One region of the Paenibacillus sp. JNUCC 35 genome, then DNA from elsewhere that is predicted to be linked to it. Evidence: predicted binding sites of a transcription regulator. Region 1 holds the regulator's gene; each other region holds the start of a gene.
What was found. The regulator Rex, encoded in region 1, represses fermentation and respiration genes when NADH is low (regulators of the CRP and FNR family bind a similar motif). The targets are predictions, from matches to a motif close to TTGTGAAATATTTCACAA.
Positions count from the first base shown of each region.

Region 2: the regulator Rex is predicted to act here: its motif matches at 2,634-2,651, upstream of adhE (bifunctional acetaldehyde-CoA/alcohol dehydrogenase).
Region 3: the regulator Rex is predicted to act here: its motif matches at 1,488-1,505, upstream of nirB (nitrite reductase large subunit NirB).
Region 4: the regulator Rex is predicted to act here: its motif matches at 2,062-2,079, upstream of AC2TF6_RS19355 (cytochrome c oxidase subunit 2A).

Region 1 is NZ_CM177771.1:4,080,948-4,085,161, reverse strand. It holds gene dinG (ATP-dependent DNA helicase DinG) at 1-2,453, shown strand, start outside; gene AC2TF6_RS18230 (redox-sensing transcriptional repressor Rex) at 2,440-3,063, shown strand; gene AC2TF6_RS18225 (inorganic phosphate transporter) at 3,163-4,176, opposite strand; gene AC2TF6_RS18220 (DUF47 domain-containing protein) at 4,200-4,214, opposite strand, start outside.
Region 2 is NZ_CM177771.1:1,886,794-1,891,007, forward strand. It holds gene AC2TF6_RS08615 (formate/nitrite transporter family protein) at 1-761, shown strand, start outside; gene AC2TF6_RS08620 (Crp/Fnr family transcriptional regulator) at 1,062-1,787, opposite strand; gene AC2TF6_RS08625 (hemerythrin domain-containing protein) at 2,002-2,529, opposite strand; gene adhE (bifunctional acetaldehyde-CoA/alcohol dehydrogenase) at 2,695-4,214, shown strand, end outside.
Region 3 is NZ_CM177771.1:1,882,233-1,886,446, forward strand. It holds gene AC2TF6_RS08600 (AAA family ATPase) at 1-1,259, shown strand, start outside; gene nirB (nitrite reductase large subunit NirB) at 1,598-4,033, shown strand; gene nirD (nitrite reductase small subunit NirD) at 4,088-4,214, shown strand, end outside.
Region 4 is NZ_CM177771.1:4,289,601-4,293,814, reverse strand. It holds gene AC2TF6_RS19360 (LTA synthase family protein) at 1-1,935, opposite strand, end outside; gene AC2TF6_RS19355 (cytochrome c oxidase subunit 2A) at 2,146-2,319, shown strand; gene AC2TF6_RS19350 (cytochrome c oxidase subunit II) at 2,374-2,844, shown strand; gene AC2TF6_RS19345 (b(o/a)3-type cytochrome-c oxidase subunit 1) at 2,874-4,214, shown strand, end outside.

The DNA of each region.
Region 1 (4,214 bases):
ATGAGCGGCCCCATCAGGCCGACAGCGACGCGGACGTTACGGCGGAGATCTGGACGATGAGCCTGGACAGGCTTCTGTCCCTGCCTTTATTGACGGTTCAGCGGCTGGCTCAAATCCTGCCGGCCGAGACGAGCGACCTCGGCTGGTTTATGTCGGAAATCGCCCGGTTCAAGGAACAGCAAACCCCTTTGGACCAATCGATTCACCAGTATTACCGCCAGTTCGCGCTGAACGTGCAGGACTGGGGGGAAGAAGACCCCGTACGCGACGAGAACGATGTGCTGGAACTGAGCGATTCTTTTGAAGACGTTTACGATCAGGTCAAAGAAGCGCTGAAAGCGAAGTTCGAGCATTTCGAAAGCCGCGAAGCCCAGGAAATCATGATTCATGAAATTGAGGAAGCCTTCCAGAACGACCGGCACCTCATGATCGAAGCCGGCACGGGCACGGGCAAATCGCTCGGCTATTTGATCCCGTCCCTGTATTACGGGATTAAACATGACGAGAAGGTGGTCGTGAGCACGCATACGATCAATCTGCAGGAGCAGCTGCGGGAGCGGGATATTCCGCTGCTTCACGACATTTTTCCGGTGAATTTCAAAGCGTCGGTTCTCAAAGGCCGCAGCCACTACTTGTGCCTCCGCAAGTTCGAGAACCGCATTTCCATGCAGGAGTTCGAAACGGGCAAGGAGGACGCCATTACGGCCGCCCAGATGGTCGTCTGGCTGAGCCAGACGCAGACCGGCGACGAGGAGGAGCTGCATTTCGGGAACAAAGGGGCCGCTTTCTGGCATACCGTTTCCAGCGATGCGGAGTCGTGTCAGAACCGGCACTGCCCGTGGTTCAAAAAATGCTTTTATCACCGTGCGCGCCATGACGCCAACAATTCGGACGTTGTCATTACGAACCACTCGCTGCTGTTTACCGATATGAAGGCCGAGAACCGGGTGCTGCCGGCTTATAAGCATCTCGTTCTGGACGAAGCCCACCATTTCGAAGAAGTGGCAAGCAAGCATCTGGGCAAGGAGCTTCACTACCTGGGGCTGACGAATCAGCTTCTCTGGCTGTTCAAGGACAGCCGGAATGGGCAGCTGCCGGCGCTCCGCACGAAGCTTCAACGGTATGACGACGATTACCGGGCGGCTACCTGGATGAACGGAATCGACAACCTGTTCCCGAAAACCTTGCTCATCAAGGAAGCTTGGGATTTACTCTGTGAAAAGTTTTACGAGCTGCTCCAGACGAATTCCGAACCCGGCCAAATCGACCCCGGTTCCCTGGTGATGCGTCTGAAGAAAGATTCGCTCCCCCCGAACTGGAGCGATTTCACGGATCTTGAGGAGATTTTGGAACAGCATGTTCAGGATGTGTATAAATCCGTAGATTCGCTCGTGCAGGATTTGAAAGAAGTCCAGGAAGAATACGACGTTCAGAGCTTCGTAACCGATCTCGGCGGCGTGGCGAAGGAACTGCAGGCAGCGAAGGAGACGCTTCGCTTCTTTATGAAGATGGCGGACGATAACTTCGTTTACTGGGTAGAAGCGGGGACGTACAACAAAAGCCGTTCGATCAACCTGATCTCCGTGCCGATGGACGTAAGTCCGCTTATCCGCGAACATTTCTTTGACAACAAAGAAAGCGTTATTCTCACTTCGGCCACCCTGTCGGTCAATAAATCGTTCCAGTATTCGGCGGATCAGCTGGGGTTGAAACTGCCGGCCGAAGAAGAAGAGAATCCGAAGCTGAAAACCGTCCAACTTCCGTCACCGTTTCAGTACCGGCAGCAGGCTCTTGTCTGCATACCGCGGGACTTTCCGATGATCCGGGGCCGCAGCGGCGAAGAGGAATTCCTCAAAGCGCTGACGGAATCACTCTCCGAAGTGGCCGTGGCTACGCGAGGGAGGATGCTCGTGCTGTTCACTTCGAACCGGATGCTGAAGCTTGCCCACGCGGTTCTGAAGGAAAATCTCCGCCCGCACGGCATCCATGTGCTGGGTCAAGGGGTGGACACCGGCAACCGCAGCAAGCTGACCCGGCTCTTCCAAGAACATAAAGCGTGCGTGCTGCTCGGCACAAGTTCATTCTGGGAAGGGGTGGACATTCCCGGGGAAGCCTTGACTTGTCTGGCAATCGTACGGCTGCCTTTCCAGCCGCCGAATCATCCGCTGGTTGAAGCGAAGAGCGAAAACCTGAAAAAACGGAATCAGAACCCGTTCATGAAGCTGTCGGTGCCTCAGGCCGTCATCCGATTCAAGCAGGGCTTCGGCCGGCTTGTACGCAGGGCTTCGGACAAAGGGATTGTGCTGATTTACGATACGCGTGTCATCGAGACGCAGTACGGGAAGCATTTTCTCTACTCCCTGCCGGGACCGAAGATTGAGCATATGCCTGTAGAGCGCATCGTACCGAGAATTCAGGAATGGATGGGAGAGAACTCGCTTGAAGTCACTTAAAATATCCGAGGCGGTCGTCAAACGGCTGCCGATCTATCTGCGTTTTCTTAATGAACTGTCGAAGAAAAACGTATTAACGGTTTCGTCCCAGGATCTGGGGCAGAAGCTGAATCTTAACCCGGCCCAAATCCGCAAAGACTTGGCTTACTTCGGTGAATTCGGAAAGAAGGGGATCGGCTACGATGTGACCTATCTTATCGAGAAGATCCGGCAGATTCTGAAGCTTGACCGCCAAATACCGGTTGCCCTCGTGGGAGCCGGTAACCTGGGACGGGCGCTGTGCAACTATAACATCTACTTGCGGGATCAGATGAAAATAACGGCGATTTTCGATTCGTCGCCGGACAAGATCGGCCAGGTCATCAATAACATGAGCGTTCTGCCCATGGAGCATCTGGCCGATGTTATCCGGGATTCCAGCATTCGAATCGGCATCATAACCGTACCGGCGCCGGAAGCGCAGAATGTCGCCAACCAATTCGTAAAGGCGGGTATCGAAGCGATTCTGAACTTCGCCCCGTCCATTCTGAAAGTACCCGAGGAAATCCGCGTGCATCATGCGGACTTTACGGCAGAGCTCCAGAGCCTGGCCTATTACCTTCCTGAATAAACAAGTGAGGTTTTGGTCTTGAAAACCAGAAAAACCGCTATATGGGCCGTGTAGGCCGTATGGCGGTTTTTTAATGGAACTCGCTATTTGATTTACATGTTAGACGAAGAACTTAAACAACACGGTGTACAGCACATAAGACAGAATGATGCTGATCGGAATCGTAATGATCCAAGTGATGATCATGCGTGTTACGGTACCCCATTTCACCTCATGAAACCGGAGTACGGAACCCGAACCGATGATCGCGGAGGAAATTACGTGAGTGGTCGAAAGCGGCATCCCCATATGCGTAGAAGTCTGAATGACGATGGAAGATGTCAAATCCGAGGCGAACCCGTTGATCGGCTCGATTTTGATCAAGTTTTTGGAGATCGTTTTAATGATTTTCCATCCCCCGATCGAAGTACCGAGACCCATTGCGGTCGCAGCGGCGATTTTCACCCACAACGGCACGTCCATGGTTGTCTGGGCTCCGGCAGCGACGAGTCCGAATACGATAATGCCCATCGCTTTCTGAGCATCGTTACCCCCGTGGGAGAAGGACAGCAGCCAGGCGGACAGGATCTGGAAGAACTTGAATACGCGGTTCAGCTTCGAGCGGGATTTGTTGCCCGTCAGGATGACCAGGTATTTGATGATCGTCATGATGATGTAACCGGCCACGAATGCGACAATCGGCGAAAGCACCAGAATCAGCACGATCTTGCCGAGACCGCCCCATTTGACGAAGTCGGCTCCCGCCCCGGCCAGCACGGCTCCGACAATGGATCCGATGAGCGTATGGGAGGAAGAGGAAGGAATGGCATAATACCAGGTTGCCAGGTTCCAGATAATGGCAGAAAGCAGAGCCGCGATAACGATAAATTCGCCGTGGTTGATCTTGGACGGGTCCGCGATCCCGCTGCCGATCGTCTTGGCTACCTCCGAAGAATACAGGGCACCGACGAAATTCAGACAGGCGGCGGATATAATGGCCACTTTCGGACTCATCGCACGCGTAGAGATCGAAGTCGCTACCGCGTTCGCCGTATCATGGAAACCGTTAATAAAGTCAAAGGCAAGGGCGAGAAATACGATTGCAATCAAGGTAATAAGAACTGTTGTCGTCATGAAATCCTCCTAAACTGCTGGGCCTACGAGTAGCGCAG
Region 2 (4,214 bases), 2.2 Mb from region 1:
CCGCCGCGGCCGCGCAAAAAAAGAATTTTCTCTCCGAAAGCCTTCTTCGCTACCTGACGGCGGCGGGTCTGGCCGGTGCTTACGTAGGACTCGGCATCGTGCTTATCTTTTCCGTAGGGGCCCCGCTGTTTGCCGCAAAATCGCCGGTTACGACAACGGTCATGGGCCTGTCGTTCGGAGTTGCGCTCACACTGGTGATTTTTGCCGGATCGGAGCTTTTTACGGGGAACAACATGTATTTCACCATTGGGACGCTTTCGCGCAAAGTCACTTGGAAGGATACGCTCGTCAACTGGTTCTGGTGCTACCTGGGGAACCTGACGGGGGCTATGGTCCTCGTTCTGCTGGTCGTCGGTGCCGGGGTGTTTGCCAATATTAAGCCGGACCATTTGTTAATGACCATCGCCGCCAAAAAAATGAACATGGACACCACGCAGCTGTTTTTCCGGGGAATTCTTTGTAATTGGTTCGTCTGCCTGGCGATCTGGACTTCGATGAGAGCCAAAGAGGACACGGCGAAGCTGATCCTCATCTTCTGGATGCTGTACGGCTTTATCGCATCGGGGTATGAACACAGCGTGGCGAATATGACCGTGCTGGGGCTGGCCCTGATTCTCCCGCATCCCGAAACGGTTACCCTGGCCGGCTGGTTCCACAACATGATCCCGGTAACGCTGGGGAACATTGTCGGCGGGGCCGTGTTTGTCGGGCTGCTGTATTACTTCATCTCGCCTGCGAAACGGGGGGACGGAAGGCTGTAAACTAACTAAAGCGCAGCAGGCATAGCCCCGCAAGCGCAGAAAACTCCCTGATTTCAATCAGGGAGTTTTTTTGCGGCCGCAGCCGCGTGACCGGGGGCCGTCATCCTGCGCGGGGGCTGGCCGTTCGCCGCCATGCTCTTGCGCCTGCGCCATGCTGTGCCGGACCGCGCTTCCGGGAACCCCGGGCCCGGGCTCCCCGTGCCGGCAGCGCTAGCGCCACTCGCCGGGGCGCCCGGATATTTCAGCGCCGCACGACATCGGGAGCCGCCTCGTCGGGCCCAAATAAAAAAAGTGTGCCGGTTACATCCGGCACACTTCTACGGGGCAGTTTTCGCAGTGGCAAATGCCCTTTAAATAATTCAAATCGCGAATGATGATGTAGCCGTTATCCATTTCAATGGCCTGAGCTTTGCGCAGGTCGCTGAACATGCGGTTCACGCTTTCGCGGGTGGAGCCGATCATATCCGACAGCTCCGAGTGGGTGAGCTTCTTCGTAATGCGGATCGTCCCGTCCTCTTCGTGCCGGCCGTACGTGTTCGACAAGCGGATGATGGTGGAGCACAGGGCCCCGGGTTTTCCGTACAGCATCATATCGCGGTATTTTGTCTGCGTCATCCGGTGGCTGAGCCCCATCCAGCGCATAAATTCCAGAGCGAATTCGCCGCTCTGCCAGATCAGCATTTCCACGTCTTTCTTGTGCGCCACGCCGATCAGGGTTTCTTCCAGCACTTCCGCGCTGTACCAATGCTTCGTGTCGTCGTAGGGATCGATCATGCCGATCAGATCGCCCTGCTGGTATAAGTAAAGCACAAGATCCTTGCCTTCGTCCGTAGACTTCGTAGCGCGTACCCGGCCGTTTTTTATAAAATAAAGCTTGTCAGCCGTATCGCCTTCCCAAAACAAGTAGGCGCCGGGTTGAAGCTTCTGCTCATGCATAATATCCGTCAGCTTCTGCAAATTTTCCGTCTTAAAGGCAGCCGTGTTCCGGGGATTCGTATAGTAAACGGGATTTGTGCCGGTGTTCATGATGGCTTCCCTCCTCTTTGACTTCTGCTTCCAGTATACCGGATATGACGTAGATCATATATGACAAAAATCACATTTTGCGCACAATGTTAATAACCGCGCTCGTCCATATCCAACGCAAACCTTCCGTTTACAGGCAAAAGGACACAAAAAAACCGGAGTTCCGTCTGCATTAGGCGGCTCCGGTTTCCTTTTAATCGGGAAAAGCGGCTTTCTACGAATAAAACTGCTCGATATCGGTCAGCATCTGCTCGGCGAGCGGGAATACCCATTCTTTTTCTTTACGCATATGCTCAAGAAGAATGAAGCACGACTGGAGCACGTGGGATACCGAACGTTTGGCGCACAGGGGATCGAGGGTTTGACTGTCTTCTTTGAGAGCCTGAAAGAAAAGGCGCAGATTGTGGACGGCCATGTTGTATTCCTGCTTCATAACGGCGGTAGGGCCCATTTTGTCGCCCGTGTACAAATCAACGATAGGGAAAAGCGTTTCCTGTTCATCCTGCTGATACTGCTGGAAAAACTTCAAGAACCGTTCGGCGCGTACCTTCAGCTGGTGTAAATCGGTTTTGAGCGAATCCCGGCTTCCGGCGGCTCCGATTCCGCGTGCGAGCATTTGCAGCTCCAGCAGATCGGCCTCAAGAAATTCATGCTGCTGCTTCAAATAATATAGGGCGTCGGACAACTGGCTGCCTGGGTCCATAGAGGCATAGGGCAGACGTTCCACGGTTATTGTGCTCATCGTCATTTCCTCCTGTCGGGTCCTGCGGATGATGGTAAAGCGCGCGCGTGTTTCCTGTCTTCACCATAAGGCGGGGACGCTCTTTTTGTCTGTGAGAAATGTCATAGTGAAAAAATTCACAATCTCCTACAATGAAGGTGTAGAAAGAACAGAGGAGGCGGAGAGATGGCTGTACAGGAAAATGAGACCGTAAAACCCGCAGCTGCGGCGGCCAAAGAACAGGTAGACCGGCTGGTGCAGAACGCGAAGAAAGCGCAGGCCGCTTTTGAAGGCTTGGACCAGTCCCAGGTCGACCGCATCGTACAGGAAATGGCGTTGGCCGGCGTAGACCGGCATATGGTTCTCGCCAAGCTTGCAGTGGAAGAAACGGGGCGCGGCGTATATGAAGACAAGATCATCAAGAACTTGTTCGCGACCGAGTACATCCATAATTCCGTGAAGTACGACAAAACGGTCGGTGTAATCGACGACGATCCGACGACCGGCCTTACGTCCATCGCCGAACCGGTCGGAATTATCGCTGGCGTCACCCCGGTAACGAATCCGACCTCGACGACGATGTTTAAGGCGCTGATCGCGATGAAGACGCGGAATCCGATTATTTTCGCCTTCCATCCGTCCGCGCAGAAATGCAGCTCCGAAGCGGCCCGCGTTCTGTACGAAGCGGCGGTAAGCCACGGGGCGCCGAAAGATTGCATTCAGTGGGTGGAGAAGCCTTCTATGGAAGCGACACACGAGCTTATGCACCACGAGGGAGTGGCCCTGATTCTGGCTACCGGCGGCTCCGGCATGGTCAAATCCGCTTACAGCGCAGGTAAACCCGCTCTCGGCGTCGGTCCTGGCAACGTGCCGTGCTTCATCGAGAGAACCGCGGACCTGCGCCAGGCAGTCACGGATCTGATTCTCTCGAAGACGTTTGACAACGGCATGATCTGCGCATCCGAGCAGGCCGTTATCCTGGACGAAGCGATCGCGGCGGAGGCCAAGGCGATGCTGAAGGCGCAGGGATGCCATTTCCTGAGCGCCAAGGAAACGAAGAAGCTGTCCCAGTTCGGCATGAACGCCGGATGCGCCGTGAACGCGGCGATTGTGGGCCAGCCGGCGGCACGCATCGCCGAAATGGCGGGGTTCGAGGTTCCCGCCGGGACGAAAATCCTGATCGCCGAGCTGGACGGCGTCGGTCCGGCCTACCCGCTGTCCGCCGAGAAGCTGAGCCCCGTGCTGGCCTGCTACACGGCCGCCACGGCTCAAGCGGGCATTGCCCGGGCAGCGGAGATTGCGGCATTCGGCGGACTCGGCCACACCTCGGTCATCCATTCGAACGACGACGGAGTGATCGCCGCTTTTGCCAAGGAGCTGCCGACCTGCCGCATTATCGTTAACGCGCCTTCGACTCACGGGGCGATCGGGGATATCTACAACGCGAATATCCCTTCACTGACGCTAGGCTGCGGATCTTACGGCCGTAATTCCACTTCTTCGAACGTGACGGCGGTCAACCTGATCAACGTCAAAAAAGTCGCACACCGGACGGTGAATATGCAGTGGTTTAAAGTACCCGAGAAAATTTATTTCGAGAGAAACGCCACCCAGTACCTGGCGAAAATGCCGGACATCACGCGTGTTTTGATCGTGACCGACCCGATGATGGTGAAGCTCGGCTACGTGGAACGCGTGGAACATTA
Region 3 (4,214 bases), 2.2 Mb from region 1:
TGAAGCAGCTGGGCGAGCAGGAGCGCCAGGCGGAAGAGCTGCGCGGCCGCATCGAGAAGAGCATCCCGTTCATCGACGGGGTGCTCGCGAAGATCGAGCAGCTCCGCACCGAGGCGGCGGAGCTCGACAAAACCGCCCTGCAGCTCGCGACCAAGCTGCAGGGGCTGTCCCAGCTCGCCGCCGAGAAGGCGCAGCAGCTGCACGACCGCGTCGGAGGCGAGCCGGTGCCGCGCCAGATCGCGGCGGCTCAGGCCGAGCTCGATGGGCTGCGCACCCGCGCGGAGCAAACCAGGCTCGCGCACGAGCAGGCCCGCCGCGAGCAGCAGGAGGCGGCCCAGGCGCTCAGCGCAGCCGAACAGGCCGCCGCATCCGCCGCCGGGCAGCTCGCAGAGGCGCGGGAGCGGCTGGACCGCGCGCTGAAGGCTTCCTCCTTCGCGGATGCCGACGCCGTGCGGAGCGCGTACGTCGCCGAAGCGCAGCGCGCCGAGTGGAGCGCGGAGGCGCGGCGTCACCGCGAGCGCGAGCAGACGCTCCGCTCCCGGCTCGCGCAGCTGCGGGAGCAGCTTGCCGGGCGGACGGTCAGCGAAGAAGACTGGACCGGCATGCTGCTCGAGCTGCGCGAAGCCCAGGAGCGCGACGAGGCCGCGCTCGCGGTCCGCGCCAAGGCGGAACGCGACTGCGAGGAGCTGCAGGCGAAGCACGAGCAGTGGCGCCGGCTGGAAGAGCGGCGCAGCGCGCAGCAGACCTTGCACGGTCGGCTGGCGAAGCTGCAGTCCGTGCTGAAAGCGAACGCCTTCGTCGAGTTCCTTGCGGAGGAGCAGCTGATGCAGGTGAGCCGGGCCGCTTCGCAGCGGCTCGGGCAGCTCACCCGGCAGCGCTACGCGATCGAGGTGGACTCCGGCGGCGGCTTCGTGATCCGCGACGACGGCTCCGGCGGGGTGAAGCGCCCGGTCGGCACGCTGTCCGGCGGCGAAACGTTCCTGACGTCGCTCGCGCTCGCGCTCGCTTTGTCGGCGCAGATCCAGCTCAAGGGCGAGGTGCCCCTGGAATTTTTCTTCCTGGACGAAGGGTTCGGTACCCTGGACCAGGATCTGCTGGATATGGTGGTCACCTCCCTCGAGAAGCTCCACATGGACCGGCTTGCGGTCGGCGTGATCTCGCACGTGCCGGAGCTGAGGGCTCGTCTGCCGCGCAAGCTGATCGTCGAGCCGGCCGAACCGTCCGGACGCGGCAGCCGGGTAAGGCTGGAGCTGCTGTAAGGCCGACGGGCCGTATACGGCGGACGGCGGCTCTGCAGTGCTCTGCCTGCGTTTTTAGGCGTGTAGAACGGCTGTTTTCAAATAAATACGACAACGGTATCTTGGCTTGTCCATGGAATCCGATCAAGAAAGCACATTCCCGGTTTACCGGTGCGAATGTGCTTTTTTTGTATGGCGGCAGTTTCGGTTCACGTTTCTTTCAATCGATGTTCACATCTGTTTCCCGTCCTGTGACTTTTTTCACATCTGACCGGCACCGAAGACGTTTATACTTAGTATGTGCTTAATTTCACAAGTGAAACTTTTCAAAGATCGACCAAGGCAGGGGGCGTTAGGCAATGAATCGCAGAAAACTGGTGCTTATCGGAAACGGAATGGCAGGAGTGGGTGTGATCGAGCAAATTTTAAAAATCAACACCGGCTTGTTTGATATAACGATTGTGGGGAGCGAGCCTCACCCGAATTACAACCGGATACAGCTCTCTTATGTGCTTGAGGGTAGCAAAACGACGGATGAAATCGTCCTGAACGATTGGAGCTGGTACCGGGAAAACGGCATTGAGCTTCTGACGGGGACGACAGCGACTGCGCTGGATACGACGGCCAAAACGGTCACGACGGACCGCGGGGATGTCCTTCCTTATGACGTCCTGATTTTGGCAACGGGCTCGAAGCCGTTCATTCTGCCGGTTCCGGGCGCGGACAAAGAGGGAGTCGTCGGTTTCCGCGACATTGCCGACTGCGAAGCGATGACGGAAGCGGCCCGGACTTATCGACAGGCGGCCGTCATCGGCGGCGGCCTCCTCGGTCTCGAAGCGGCCAAGGGCCTTTCGAAGCTGGGCATGGAAGTGACGGTCGTTCATCTGATGGACGATCTGATGGAACGCCAACTGGACCCGGCGGCTTCGGGAATGCTGCGGGCGGAGCTGGAGCGCCAGGGACTGCGTTTCGCAATGGGAAAACAAACGAAGGAGCTAACGGGCGGCGTGCGTGTCGAAGGGCTGGCGTTTACGGACGGAACCGCGCTGGAAACGGACTTTGTCGTCATGGCGGCGGGAATTAAGCCGAACAGCGTTTTGGCCGCGGCCGGAGGCCTGGAAGTCAATCGCGGAATCGTCGTGGACGATTTTATGCGGACCTCGGCGCAGGACGTGTATGCTGTCGGAGAATGCTGCGAGCACCGCGGCGTGTGCTACGGGCTTGTCGCCCCGCTTTTTGAACAGGGCAGCGTGCTAGCCAAGCATTTGTGCGGGGTGCAGACGGCTCCTTATGAGGGAACGGTGCTGGCCACCAAGCTGAAAATATCGGGTGTGGACGTATTCTCCACCGGTGAATTTATGGATCGTCCGGATCTTACAATCGTCAAAATGCAGGATGACTGGAGAGGCGTGTATAAAAAGGTGCTCGTCCGCGGCAGCCGGATCGTAGGCGGCGTGCTGTTCGGCGATGTCAGCCAGGCGACCCAGCTTCAGCAGTGGATCCGAAGCGGCCGCGAAATGACCGAAGACGTGCACGCCGTCCTGATGGGAATTCCCGCGGGAGAGGAAAGCGGCGGCGGGGCGGAGCTTCTGGCCGACGAGGATATCGTATGCGGCTGCAACGGGGTGACGAAAGGAACCATCGTGGAAGCCGTCCGCGCACAGGGTCTGAAAACAGTCGACGAAGTGAAAGCCTGCACCGGAGCTTGCCGCTCATGCGGAGGCTGCAAGCCGCTTGTCGAGCAGATTCTGGCCGGCGTGCTGGGAGACGGCTACGAAGCGGGCACAGCGGCCCATGGCATCTGCGGCTGCACGCAGCTCGGCCGGGATGAAATTGTCGCAGCCATGCGTGAGCGGAAGCTGACGACGACCCGCGAGACCATGGCCGCTCTGAATTGGAGCAACCCCGAAGGCTGCTCGAAGTGCCGGCCTGCGCTCAACTACTACTTGACGATGTTGTGGCCGGAAACCTACGTGGACGAAAAAGAATCGAGATTCGTCAACGAACGACTGCATGCGAACATCAACAAGGACGGCACATATACGGTCGTACCGCGGATGTACGGCGGCGTAAGCTCGGCGGAAGAGCTGAAACGGATCGGCGATGTGGCCGTGAAATATAACGTCCGTGCCGTCAAAATGACCGGCGGACAGCGGATCGACCTGATGGGCGTTCGCAAAGAAGATCTGCCGAAAGTCTGGGAAGAACTCGGTATGCCATCGGGCTACGCGTACGCGAAAGCGCTCCGGACGGTCAAAACGTGCGTAGGCTCGACCTTCTGCCGGTTCGGCACCCAGGATTCGATGGGGATGGGACAACTGCTGGAGAAGAAATTCGAAAGGATCGACATGCCCGCCAAGTTTAAAATGGCCGTGAACGGCTGCCCGCGCAACTGTGCGGAATCGTGCACCAAGGATGTCGGAATCGTCGGCAATGACGGCGGCTGGGAGATTTACATCGGCGGCAATGGGGGCATTAAACCGCGGCTTGCCGATCTTGCGGTAAAGGTGAAGACGGATGAGGAGCTTCTGGAAATTACCTCGTCGCTGATCCAGTTTTACCGGGAAACCGCCAATTACCTGGAAAGAACATCGGATTGGGTCGAGCGGTTGGGTCTGGCTTATATCCAGAACCATGCGATCACGGATGAAGCGAACCGGCGGGAGCTTGTAAACCGCATGGAGACCGCCCTGACACGCGCGCACGATCCTTGGCAAAAAGTGATCGGCGACCGCCAGCTCCGTCAGGAACTGTATGAAGGAGTCAACGTGCCGGTAGGGCCGCCAACGGAATAAAGCGCATCGGACAGACAGGGGCTCTCAAGCAGCTCCCCAAAGGAGGAGAAATCGATGAACCGACAGCTTCAGGACAAACCGGAAACCTACGTTTGCATCGGCAGACAAGGTGATTTTCCGGCTCGGCTGGGAAAGACCGTTTTCGTGGGAGAAGAAGAAATCGCCGTGTTTCATTTGACGG
Region 4 (4,214 bases), 210 kb from region 1:
GTCGTTCAAATAAACGACACACCCCGGAGCAAAGTTCTTGCCGCTGATTTCGACGGAAGAATCTCCGCTGCTGCCTCCGGCCGTGCTTTGGTGAAGCGGAGACACATTGTCGATCGTCATTTCACCGAAGCCGAGTGTGTATTTCGGATTGATGATTTTGTCGCGGAAGCCGTTAAAGCTGTACTGCTCCCCGAACAGCACGTCATACTGCAGCATCCGGTACTCCGTTACATCCTGTTCGGTCAGCTTCATCCGGTCGTAATGATTCCGGGGCGGGATCATCGGGAACTTTTTGGACAAGGAGAACAGGTAGTCCGTGTACGGCGTTCCTTCGCGCTGCGCCAGATTCAAAAGATAAGGCCCGAGGAAGGAAGCGCTCATGTCGAGCTTATCCTGGTGCTTCGGCAAATAGTTATCCCAGACGACGACCGGCAGGGTGTACATTTTATCCAGCACGGCTGCGGAATCGTCATCGTCCTTCAAGTATCCGGTATCTTTGTAGGCCTGGAAGTTATTGCCCATGGCCGGAAGATGGTCGCCGAACAGCATGATGATCGTCGGTTCGCCTTTCTTCTCGTAATGTTCCACGAGCATTTTGAGCGCGGCATCCGTATTATGAACGCCCTGGGTGAGTGTTTCGATCATGCCCTTCGTTTCCTCCGGGAAATTGCCGCTCGCTTTGATGGTGTTCTGTTTGAATTTATCCGGTGTAAACGGCGCGTGATTCTCCATTGTGTTCGCGAATACAAAGTGAGGACCGGACGTGCTGTCGACCTGCTCGATGATTTTGTTCATCACCGCTTTGTCGGCCAGATAAGGACCGTTGTATTCCGGCTCGAAGTACTCCTGAGAAATGAATTTGGAGAATCCGAAGTTCTGGTACACGTTGCGGCTGTTGAAAAACCAGTTATGGAACGGGTTAATGGCCGCCGTCTGATACCCTTGTCTCGCTAAAATGCTGGCCAGTGAATCGACGCGTCGGTTCATGTATTGGTTATAGGCGATGGCGCCTTCCGGCAGGAACCGGATCGAATTGCCCGAGAGCACTTCGAATTCTACATTGGCGGTTCCGCCGCCGAACTGAGGCGACAGCATATAACCGCTGGAATAGTTCTGCTGGAGATGGTGGATGAACGGAACCGGATCTTCGCTGAACGTTACGTTCTTCATCCGGGTAGGATCCCAGAAAGCTTCGCCGAGAATGACGATAATGTTCGGTTTTACATTCGGATCTACGTTGGTACGGCGTTCGACCCGCTTCACGAAATTGTCCATATTCGCCTGGCTGTAGCCCTGGGGAGCATCGATAATGATCTGCTCGATATTCATGACGGTGGACAGCATAAACCCGTTGACATGATAGTTATCGGCCTGGTTCCAGGGAATGGTGGAAATATGAAGGGCGGATTTGATCGGAACCGGTTTGTCGAAATAGACGGCGCATGCGAGCGCGACTCCAAGGACACCGAGAACGATGTTCTCTTTCCAGCGGAAGCGGGAATGGGTCCAAGGAACGAAATAGAGCAGGGCCACGCTGGCCGCAAGGAACACGATAATGCCGATTACGATCGTTTTATCGAACAAACCGTTCAAGTATTGTACGATGTCGGTCGTCTCGCTGCTGAGAAATAAATCCCAGGGCAGAAGAGGCACACCGAGAATTTTGAATTTAATTCCGCTGATTAGACCGCAGATCAGCATGAAAGCGGCTACGATCCAGAACGCGATGCGGCTCCGGCCGGTCAAAGCGGTAAAAACAAGGAACAGGCAGAAGGTCAGCAAATAGTTCAGCACCATTTCCCCCGGACTGTGCTTGACCCAGGATAGGGCGGCCATCACTCCTCCCCGATTTAAAAACTCAATGAAGACAACGAGCAGCAGGGGCCAAACGAATAAGTGCAGCCGACGCGCTATAAAATGAATACCTTTCTGCATCACAGATCTCCTGTTCATTCAATTTACAAACATTTTACATATGATTTGCTCTGTCATTATACCATGTAGAACCAGGACTCGATACCTAAAACCTTGTAACAAAATCGTTACAATTTCATAAAGAATTTGTGATTATTATCACATGTGGGTGCTCACGCCGAAGGTAAGATGAAACCATGAAAAGCTTCATTGACAAAGGGGGATGCCGCTATGGCAAAGCTCGCGCCTGCCAAGGAAAAGCAGGACATTAAGCCCGCTCCGCAAAGCGGGGCGAACGAGAAGGAACCGGAGCTGAAAGGCGCTTTCGCATCGGTTATGATTCTGGGCGCGTTTATTCTGATTACCTGGTTCGGCGTATTTGCTTTGTACCTTATAAGAAGTTAACGGGGCAAATGCGCAAAAAGTTCCGCGAATCGGAAAAAAAAGAGGGGATATTACATGCATATTCATCGTTTGGAGAAAATCTGGATCGTTTTCGGCATCTCCATGCTCATCGTTTTCCTGTCCGTGATCGGCGTATCCGCGTTTGCGATGGGAATGAACCCGCCGACCGGCCATGCGCACACGATCGATCCGGCGAAGGTCGATTTGACGCCGCCTTTCGATCAGCCGGGCCTGAAGAAAGTAGGGGAGAACGAATACGAAGCCGTTATGACCGCTTTCGCGTTCGGTTACAAGCCGGATAAGATGGAAATTCCCGCGGGAGCGACCGTGCATTTTATGATCACAAGCAAGGACGTCGTCCACGGGTTTGAAATCCCGGGCACAAATGTAAACATGATGGTACTTCCGGGGGAAGTGAATCATCTTACGTATAAGTTCGACAAGCCGGGTTCTTATCTCGTGCTCTGCAACGAATACTGCGGCGGAGCCCACGAATGGATGAAGACGACGATTGTCGTTAACTAAACCCACCGGCAGAAAGGAAGTCGTTATGTATGAACGGAACCGACACGCAACCGGCGCGGCAAGCCGCCGCTGCCTTTAATCCGAAAGACAGCAAGCTCGTCCTCGCTCACATTTTATTCGCTTTCGGCGCTCTTCTTCTCGGAGGCATTGCCGGAGTGCTGCAGGGCCTAGTCCGCGGAGGCATGATCAAACTGCCCGCCGGTATCGGTTATTATCAGCTGCTGACGGCTCACGGCGTGCTGATGGCGCTCATTTTTACAACCTTTTTCATTATCGGGTTCCTGTATTCGGGTATCTCCAAAACGCTCGGAGGCGAGCTGCTGCCGCTGCCGCGGCGCCTCGCCTGGCTCGGATTCGGCCTGATGGCGGGCGGAACGGCGCTGGGAACGGTTTTTATCCTGCTTAATAAAGCGTCCGTGCTGTACACGTTCTATGCTCCCCTTAAAGCATCGCCGTACTTCTACATCGCTTTGACGATGGTTGTCGTGGGCAGCTGGATGAGCGGCTTCGGCATCTTCATCAATTACCGCTATTGGAAGCGGACTCATAAAGGGCAGCTGTCGCCATTGTTTTCCTTCATGGCGGTTATTACGATGCTGCTCTGGCAGGTCGCGACCATCGGGGTAGCGGCGGAGGTTCTGCTCCAGCTGATTCCTTGGTCGTTCGGCTGGGTCGACACCGTCAACGTCCTTCTGAGCCGCACGTTGTTCTGGTACTTCGGTCATCCGCTCGTTTACTTCTGGCTGCTGCCCGCCTATATTTGCTGGTATACGATTATTCCGAAAGTTATCGGCGGCAAAATATTCAGCGACGCGCTTGCCCGGCTTTCGTTTATCCTGTTCCTGCTGTTCTCGATTCCGGTAGGGTTTCACCACCAGCTGACAGAGCCCGGAATCAGCTCGTTCTGGAAATTCCTCCAGGTTATTCTGACCTTCATGGTCATCGTGCCTTCTCTGATGACGGCGTTCTCGCTGTTCGCCACCTTCGAAACGACAGGCAGAGAGAAGGGAGCCAAAGGACTGTTCGGCTGGTTTAAATTTCTCCCTTGGAAAGACGTCCGGTTCTTCGCACCGTTTATGGGGATGCTGATTTTTATCCCGGCTGGAGCGGGCGGCATCATCAATGCCAGCAACCAGATGAACCAGGTCGTACACAATACCCTCTGGGTAACGGGGCACTTTCATCTGACCGTCGCGACCAGCGTGGCCCTTACTTTCTTCGGGATCACTTACTGGCTGATCCCTGCGATTACGGGCCGGCAGCTGACGCAAAGGCTGCATAAGCTGGGAATTTGGCAGACGATTCTCTGGTGCGTCGGCATGTTCTTCATGTCGGGCTCCATGCACACCGTCGGCCTGCTCGGCTCTCCC